DNA from 2 places in the Priestia sp. 53B2 genome. Region 1 is predicted to be linked to the other one. Evidence: riboswitches for the same ligand, from Rfam matches in the RefSeq annotation. Region 1 holds a riboswitch; the other holds the start of a gene.
What was found. A riboswitch is a leader RNA that binds a small molecule or an ion and turns the genes downstream of it on or off. The one in region 1 is predicted to bind preQ1.

Region 2: it holds a riboswitch for preQ1, as region 1 does, so the genes downstream of both, ACN6NE_RS13525 (QueT transporter family protein) here and queC (7-cyano-7-deazaguanine synthase QueC) in region 1, are expected to answer to the same signal.

Annotation. Positions count from the first base shown of each region.
Region 1 covers NZ_JBLZXA010000020.1:630,802-635,494, reverse strand. Annotated here, with positions in the region: gene queF (preQ(1) synthase) at 1-471, opposite strand, end outside; gene queE (7-carboxy-7-deazaguanine synthase QueE) at 570-1,301, opposite strand; gene queD (6-carboxytetrahydropterin synthase QueD) at 1,294-1,734, opposite strand; gene queC (7-cyano-7-deazaguanine synthase QueC) at 1,734-2,399, opposite strand; PreQ1 riboswitch class I at 2,630-2,673, opposite strand; gene ACN6NE_RS17325 (spore germination protein) at 2,832-3,500, opposite strand; gene ACN6NE_RS17320 (3-ketoacyl-ACP reductase) at 3,708-4,427, shown strand; gene ACN6NE_RS17315 (DUF6254 family protein) at 4,493-4,618, opposite strand.
Region 2 covers NZ_JBLZXA010000018.1:18,454-23,146, reverse strand. Annotated here, with positions in the region: gene ACN6NE_RS13540 (DHA2 family efflux MFS transporter permease subunit) at 1-909, shown strand, start outside; gene ACN6NE_RS13535 (hypothetical protein) at 981-1,307, opposite strand; gene ACN6NE_RS13530 (hypothetical protein) at 1,399-1,842, opposite strand; gene ACN6NE_RS13525 (QueT transporter family protein) at 2,279-2,767, opposite strand; PreQ1 riboswitch class I at 2,777-2,821, opposite strand; gene ACN6NE_RS13520 (Lrp/AsnC family transcriptional regulator) at 3,018-3,428, shown strand; gene ACN6NE_RS13515 (YitT family protein) at 3,810-4,676, shown strand.

The DNA.
Region 1 (4,693 bases):
TAAATCATGATTCATCAGGCGATAATTAGCCATTTCTTCATACTTCGTACCGGGACGGCCATAGTTTGTATATGGATCAATTGAAATCCCGCCGCGTGGTGTGAATTTTCCCCATACTTCAATATATCTTGGATTCATCAGTTTAATTAAGTCATTCATAATAATGTTCATACAGTCTTCATGGAAATCTCCATGGTTACGGAAGCTGAACAAATAAAGCTTTAACGACTTGCTTTCCACCATTTTTTCATCTGGAATGTAACTAATATAAATGGTTGCGAAATCCGGCTGACCTGTTTTTGGACATAAGCTCGTAAATTCTGGACAGTTGAATTTCACAAAATAATCACGATTTGGATGTTTGTTATCAAATGCTTCTAGAATCTCTGGTGAATATTCAAACAAATAGTTTGTTCCTTGATTTCCGAGGAGTGATACACCTTCTAATTCTTCATCTTTTCGACCGCTCATTTGCATTTCCTCTCTTTCTACGATTGTCATTCTAACAGCGTTTTTTTATTTTGTATATATCTGTTTTTATTTTTTTTTGTAAATTTTTTGCTACACGCTTACACGCCTCGTTTATTTCCCCAAACAAGGGCGTGAACCTGCGGCAGAACTCTTACACCGTTCATGTTTTTAGCTGCCACTGCCTTATCGATTAACCACTCATACTTTTTAAGCAATTCTTGTGTTAACGACGCATTATCGATTGTCGTTAAGTCCTCGTTGCCTACTTGAACAAAAAATGGAACCTCAGGATAACGTTCATGAACAGCCTCTGCATACTCAAAGTCCTCATCATTAAATACAACGACTTTTATGCTTATATGCGCCATGCGTTTTTCCTTTATTAATGTCTCTATAATATCGTCTAATACGGAGAAATTTGTTTTCATTAATGAACTTGGAGGCTTAGGAGAAATCGTTAAATCATCGATCTTTAGGAACCAATCCTGATAACGGCTTCCCTGTGTTTCGAGAGCTGCTTTTACCCCATGACTGTGCAAAAGCTCTACAAGTGAACCAATTGCCTTGATAAGCGCAGGGTTTCCTCCAGAAATGGTGACGTGATCAAAGCACTCTCCTCCAATTTCTTTTAGCTCCGTCCAAATTTGTTCTGCTGTTAGCTGACGAATATCGTTTTTAGCTGATCCATCCCATGTAAAAGCTGAATCACACCAGCTGCAGGAATAATCACAGCCTGCGGTACGAACAAACATCGTCTTACGTCCTACAACCATTCCTTCCCCTTGAATCGTTGGTCCGAATATTTCAAGTACTGGAATTGTATTAGCCACGTTTTTTCACCTTCTTTGGGCGGTAAACTACGTAACTTGTCGGCGTTTCCCGCACGAATACTTGTACGCAAGAAGGCTTATTTGGTAGTGTGTCTAGATATTCTTGAACCAACTCATAAATTTTACGAGCAACAACTTCAGTTGTAGGAAAATCATTTGGATTTTCTTCGTTAAAGATAGAATGATCGTTCAATAATGTATGATCAAATTGACCAGAAACAATTTTTTTCAATAGCGCAAAGTTTACTAAAAAGCCCGCTTCGTCTAATGTATCTCCGGCAACAGTTAGATTTACAAAATACGTATGTCCATGGACTTGACGGCATTTTCCTGCTTCTGTGTGAGGAACAAAATGTGCCGCAGCAAACTGCATATCTTTGTTCAGTTCATATTCATAGTCATGAAATACTTGAGGGTACATTTGTTGCAGCATTATTTCTCTCCTCCTTCTTTTGTTTGCAGGTATTGATCTAACCCACGTTTTCGCAATTGACATGCGGGACATTCGCCGCACCCGTCAGCAACAATACCGTTGTAGCACGTTAATGTTTTTTCACGCACATATTCAAGCGCTCCTAGCTCATCCGCTAACGCCCACGTTTCTGCTTTATCAATCCACATAAGCGGCGTATGAATCACAAACTCGAAGTTCATTGATAAATTAAGCGTGACGTTTAACGATTTCACAAATACGTCTCGACAGTCTGGATACCCTGAAAAATCAGTTTCACAAACGCCTGTTACGATATGACGGCCTCCGCTGTTTTTAGCCAGTACGGCTGCAAATGATAAAAATAACAGATTGCGGCCATCCACAAACGTTGTAGGCAACTCTCCTTCTTTTTGCTCGATCTCAATATCATCTCGCGTTAAGGCATTTGGTGCTAATTGATTTAAAAGTGACATATCTAGTACGGTATGCTTCACACCTAAATCAGCTGCGATAGCTTTTGCTACTTCTATCTCTTGACTATGACGCTGACCGTATTGAAAAGTAACCGTTTCTACCTCTTTAAAGTTTTTCAAAGCCCAAAATAGACATGTTGTACTATCTTGACCTCCGCTAAATACAACAATAGCTTTTTCATTTTTCATCATTACTGTTCGTCTCCTTTTTGATTGAAATCAAAAGAAGAAGAAACTTTATTGAACCGTTCGTTCCCTTTGTGGCTAATTTTATAACACAAAAAAGAGACTGCTCTTTTTCAGCAATCTCCCTAAAAAGCAACTAAGATACACGTCCTCTCCAGCATACACGTCAAAAAGACGTGTTGATAGAAAAGCACGTGAAAGAAGACACGCTAAAACCGTGTCTTTTGTCATCAACGATGATCTTAGTTTTTTATAGAGGGAGTTCTCGAACCTCTCCCGTACATATACAAACGTGTACGGCGTTTCTTCTTGAATTGTCATCGTATACTATACCACATGCGTATAAATAATGCTATGTTTGTTGGCTTCTATCGCCTTTAGCTGCCTTATTTTTCTTTATATAAGAAAGCGCAATAAATAATAACGGAAAACAGACGCTTAGTACAAATAGATAAAACGGCCAGTAATATTTTTCAAAATAATTGAAGTACGCTGTAGAGATTTTATTCGGCGCCGAATCAATGCGGTATTCGTTCGCAGTGTTTCTGTGAAACTGTCTCGAGGTCCTCTTACAACGGTCTGAGATTGGGGTTCAGAAACAGCCCTGTCTCTCCACCCTCTTGTACTTGCCACAATATACGTTTGATACCCTTCTAAAAACAGCACGGTATCTCCTGATAAAACATGAAGAAGAGTATCATCCAATGTCTTTGCTTCCATGATTTCACCCGCTGCCAAACTATAGCTTTTAATCAATTCGTACATATTAACGATGCCATCATCATGTGTTAAATGTTCATCGTGATAGTGCATAATGGAGTCCAGCGCATAGTGTTCAACTTCGTCTTTATTTACTAATCCGTCGATGTAAGCAACACCTAAAGTGAATTTTTCTTCAATCGAAATTCGAAACTCTCGCACAACTAAGTCCGTGCTCTGTCCCAGTGCTTTTTTCATGCGGGATAAATTATCTCCCACCCTCTCCGATAATTTCTGCTCTTCCTGTGTAGAAGAAGCACTAGTTTTCTTAGAGTCCTTCGCTTCATCAGCTTTTTCTTTCCGCTGTTTGGATTTATTCGTTAACTCAGATAGTTTTTTTATACGCATTGTTCATCCTCCACTACATTGAACGAAAAAAAACGGAATTTCTTCTTTTTAGTCTCTATAGTTTTTGTATGAAAAGGAAATTTATACTTGAAGCCTTTTTAATAATCTTTATTTTTGACATCATTTGTGCATTTCTATAGGATAGTAATGGATAATTCTTTGTTATTATGAAGAATGTTTATGCGGAACATTGAAAGGAGTCTATACATGGCACAATCACTTAAAGGCAAAGTAGCTCTTATTACAGGAGCAGGAAAAGGCATCGGTCGTTCAACTGCGATTGAATTAGCAAAAGAAGGCGTAAATATCGGTTTAATTGCTCGTACAGAGGCAGATTTAAAGGCTGTTGCTTCTGAACTAGAAGCATTTGATGTACAAGTTGCTTATGCAACAGCAGATGTTTCTTCTATGGAAGAAGTAAACGCAGCAGTCGAGCATCTACATATAAAATTAGGGGCAACGGATATCTTAATCAACAATGCGGGAATCGGTAAATTCGGAAGCTTTTTAGAGCTAGACCCAGCTGAGTGGAAACAAATTATCGATGTGAATTTAATGGGCGTTTACTACGTAACGCGCGCTGTTCTCCCTCAATTAATCGAAAAAAATGGTGGAGACATCATCAATATTTCATCCACTGCTGGTCAAAAAGGCGCTCCCGTTACAAGTGCTTACAGCGCTTCAAAATTTGGCGTGCTCGGCTTAACCGAATCTCTAGCGCTAGAAGTGCGAAAACACAATATTCGTGTAACAGCTCTCACACCAAGTACAGTAGCAACAGAATTAGCATATAAAGAAAACTTAACGGATGGCAATCCTGATAAAGTGATGCAGCCTGAAGACCTAGCTGAAATTATGGTAGCACAATTAAAACTGCATCCGCGGATTTTTATCAAATCTGCGGGCATGTGGTCCACAAATCCCTAAACAAACATAGAAAAAGGAGAGCTTCAGCTCTCCTTTTTTGTGTCTTCCTTTATATGATGGTTACCTTATTTACGTTTAGGCGTGATTTCTTCTGATAGTTCTTCAAAAGATTTTACTTTTCCATGCGATGGGTTTTGTGATTGTTTTCGTACATTCCACTGACGCTCTTTTTGACTTTTAGACTGAGTCATTTTGCTTCATCCCCTTTTTATATGCTTACATGTAGTAGGATAAAACAAGCTGCTCTTTTCCATTCATCAAAACTG
Region 2 (4,693 bases), on a different contig from region 1:
CTAGGTCTTTTAATTGCGGCGGTGCTTATTTTCCTATTTGCTCTTTTCAAGCTCAGTAACGTTTCTGAAACATCTAGACCAACAATTCATATCCCATCTGTGACTCTTTCTACAATTGGATTTGGAGGAGTTGTTTATGGATTTAGCGCAGCTGGTGAAGAGACGGGATGGAGTAATCCTATCGTATGGCTTACGCTCATAATTGGCGTCATAGCGCTTGCTTTATTTGTCAGAAAGCAAAGCAAGCTGAATTCTCCCATGATTAATATGAAGCCTTTTAGATCGTCTGTGTTTTCAAGATCTATTTTCTTAATGTTTCTTATTATGATGATTCAGTTTTCAATGATGTTAATTTTGCCGCTATATTTCCAAACGGCTGCGGGACTGTCTCCTTTGCAAACAGGTTTTCTTATGCTTCCAGGGGGCGTAACGCTTGCTCTAACAGCTATGGTGGGAGGACGTTTGTTTGACAAAATTGGATTTAAACCGCTGCTTTTAACGGGCTTAGTCCTTTTAACAATTATCTTAAGTTTATTCACTACTATTTCAAGCGGAACAAGCACGACGGCTGCAGCCATCTTATACGCAGCCTTTACAATCGGCGTAGGTTTAAGCATCGGGCCCGTGATGACGCTGGCTTTAAATCAAGTACCAAAACCGCTTCATGCTCACGGTTCAGCTATTTCAAATACGATTAACCAAGTTTCAGGCGCGATTGGACCCGCTTTGTATACAAGTATTATGACCATGGCTTCTAAGCACTTTATTCAACAATCAAATGAAACAAATAAAACGCTGTTACAAATAAAAAGTATGACAAGCGGGGTTCATACCGTCTATTATGTAGCCATCGCTTTCGCCGTCGTTTCGTTCCTGCTCGCTCTTACGTTAAAGAAAAAAGATCAGTAGCTTGAAACACAATAAGTAAGAAACTGATAAGAGCTGCTCATAATTTGAGCAGCTCTTGTTACATGGAGAATTTATATTATAAATGTAAGAGCAATCATAGATACTATCAAAACAAGGATAACAATACTTCTCTTTCTTTCTATCTCCCATGCTTCAATAGCGCCCACGACACCACCAATGACTAAACTAAAAGTACCTATAACGTGCAGAGGCAGCAGAGATAACAACCTGCCTAAACTCGCCATAACTCCTCCGGTCAATATAAATCCTGTTGTTACAATAGATTTTACAGATGTTAAGTCTCTTATAGCTTCTTTTTTTTCAGTTTTACTCAGTTTACAGTACTCTACTATACTAAAAACAGCGGGTGTTCCCCATAAAATAAAGAAGCTAATCAATCTATCCGTGTCTACACTTACTGTTCATTCACCACCTTTATCAAACACTTACGCTCAGTTCCACCATTTAACAAATAGTTATATATTATTCTTACTTCAAGGATCCTCCAAAAGAAAATTGATGGTAGTCATCAAGCTTATTCCAATACCCTATGCACTTTACGTCAGGCTCATCAATAGCTAACGCTTCTTTATTAGTTCCTTTATAAGGAAGAAATGCCGTTAACTTCACCTTTTGTTTTGGCTTGATATTTAATTTATTTCCTTCTGCTAACACCTTAAATTTATTATCAGAATAACCGTTTTTCATTTTTAAAGGATACGATAAAAATACATTATTTTGTTTGATGGTCAAATCGCTCTTGTTTACTAATTCCATTTCATATGGAATTCCTTGCTTCATTTTTTGTTCTTTGATTACGTTAATACTTATCTTTTCTAGTTCTCTTAAAGGAACGTTGTCTTCTTCTTTTGAACACCCGGCAAATAAGATGGCTAACGCTAATAAAACAAGAATTCCTAACTTTCTATTCAAAAAACAATCCCCTCTCTAGTACAAAGGTTATTTTACAATTATAACTCAAAAAAGTTATTTAATGGTAAAAAATACAATTAAAAAAGCAAACCGTCATCGGTCTGCTTTTTTAATTGCTACGCATAGGTAATGTGTTGTTGTGCGAAAAACTTTTCGATAAGGAGTTTGCCAACTATATGTATATCGTAACAAAAGAAAAAAGAATGCGCTGTGAGATTTATCACTCATTCTATCAAAATAATCTAACTGAATACTTCCTATTGCCTTACGCAAAAAGAGCAGAACGCAAACGCGATCTGCTCTTTTTACATGCTAGATATGGGTAATTTGTCCATGCGTGAAAAGCTCTTCAATAAATAAGGGGTTTATCACTACACCTATAGAATAACAAAGAAAAAAAGATGTGGCTGTGAGATTTATCACAGCCGCATCTTTTTTATCCAACTAGCTTATTAAATTGTACACGTTTATTAATTGCCGCCATAATTGGTGCTCCAACAAGCATAACAATGAACTCACCAACGGCCGTTGTTAACCATGTAAAGAAAAATGGTAAATCAAATGCTAAGTGCAGTTCAAACGCAATAATAAACATCGTGAACGTAAATACAAGTGTATTAACAAGCATACGAGCCCACATATTTTTAATGTAGCGCATAGAAAAAATGGTAATGAGTAATGATAGCACAGATTGTCCTACCCCAAACACCAGATCATAAGCGACCATTGGTGAAAAAAACAAATTCGTCAGAAATACTCCTAGCACAATGCCGTACACGTACTTTTTATTAAACACAATTAAGTGATTGAACATTTCCGATATACGAAATTGGATATTGGTGAAGCCAAACGGCTGGATTAACATGCTGACAGCAATATACATAGCAGCTAAAAGACCGTTGACGCAAAGTGTTCTTATATTCATCTTACTATTCTCTCCTTAGTTTTTTAACGTGGGATGGTTACGAACCACGTAAACACTCAAAGAATCATACAGCAAGCTTAAGTTTTCGTCAATCTAGCTGTTTACAAACTACTGCCGGTTTCTATATCTGGCATATTGACGGCTCTTTTTTCTTACTTTTCTTTAGTATAAAATAGAAGACGTATCAGTATACACAGGTGACATCAAGTAGTTAACCCTTTTGATTTGAAATACGAAAGGATTTGTAGCGATGTTAGATAACACAGATAAACGCATACTAGAAGAGCTATCAAAAAATGGACGTATAAAGATGAAAGAATTAGGAGAAAAAGTGCATTTAACCGGACAAGCCGCTTCTGCTAGAGTATTAAAGCTAGAAGATGAAGGCATTATCAAAGGCTATACAATTAACATTGATGAACGAAAACTCGGCTACACCATCCATGCATTTTTAAATATCTATACGCAGAGCATTCATCACCACCCCTACCTTACATTTTTAGAAAGTCAGCAGGAGTATGTTATCAACAACTTTAGAATCAGCGGCGATGGCTGCTACTTATTAGAATGCAAATTTCATTCAAATGAAGAACTAAATGATTTTTTGACAGAGCTAAATCAGCATGTGAATTACAAACTTTCAATCGTCATTAACAAATAAATTTTTTTAAAAAATAAAGGTATATTAATTTATGAAAATGGTAATCCTAATAACGTATTCCCCCTATTCTAATAAATTTAAAAATCCTTTGCGCCATCGCAAAGGATTCTTTTTTATGTAGGAAACCGCCTTCTATTTTTTGAAAAGTTGAACATCTCTCACAGCGTTGACATAGCGGTCAGAGGTTTATATAATCGGTGACATCGAAGCATAGAAAAGCAGGATTAACACCTATACACGTATCGTAATTCTTCGTCTTAGAAGTTGATCAGTTTTATAACTAGACAATTTCTAAGACGTTTTTTATTTCATTATTTGTGAACCACTAGTAAAAATAAGGTTCCACGTGAAAATACCCTAATGATTAAGGAGGTTTGCATATTGAAAACAATCTATAAAGACATCATTTTAATTATTGCCGGAGCGCTTTTAGTTGCTGCATCGATTGATTTTTTTGTTATTCCAAATAAATTAGGTGACGGCAGTACGGTTGGTATTGCTCTTGTTTTATATTATTTATTTCATATTCCTACAAGTATCAGCACTTTCCTCCTGAACCTTGTATTTATTGCCTTAGCTTATAAATTCCTAACAAAAAAAACGATTCTCTATACTATTTTAGGAGCTGTCATGACGTCCGTTTTCCTCGGTCTAGTCAGCTATATTCCTTTTCACGTTCACGACATGATTTTAGGAATTGTATTCGGGGCTTTACTAATGGGAACAGGACTTGCTCTCATTTTTATCGCAGATGGATCTACCGGTGGAACAACTCTTTTAGCTTATTTATTAAACTATACAAAAGGCTACAATATCTCTAAAAGCATGTTCTATATGGACAGCGTCATTATTTTAGCATTGGTTTTTGCTATTGGCGTCAACAACACGCTCTATACTTTTATATTCGTCTATCTTTGTGCCAAAATCGTAGATGTCGTTATCGAAGGTTTCCACAACAAAAAAGCAATGACGATTATGTCTGATCAATACAAAGACATAGCACAAGTCATCACCAGTGAATTTGGAAATGCAGCTACCATCTTTTACGGATATGGCTACTACGCCAACAAAGATAAACGTATTATTTACGTTGTTATTAAAAAGAACGAGTTATTAAAAATTAAAAAGAAAATCCAGCAAATTGACCCGAATTCTTTTATTGTCATCCACGAAGTAAAAGAAGTTGTCGGCGGGAAATTTGGATTTATCGGCAATTTGCCTCATGAAACAAAAGCCGCTGCTAAATAAAAAAATCCACCTCTTGG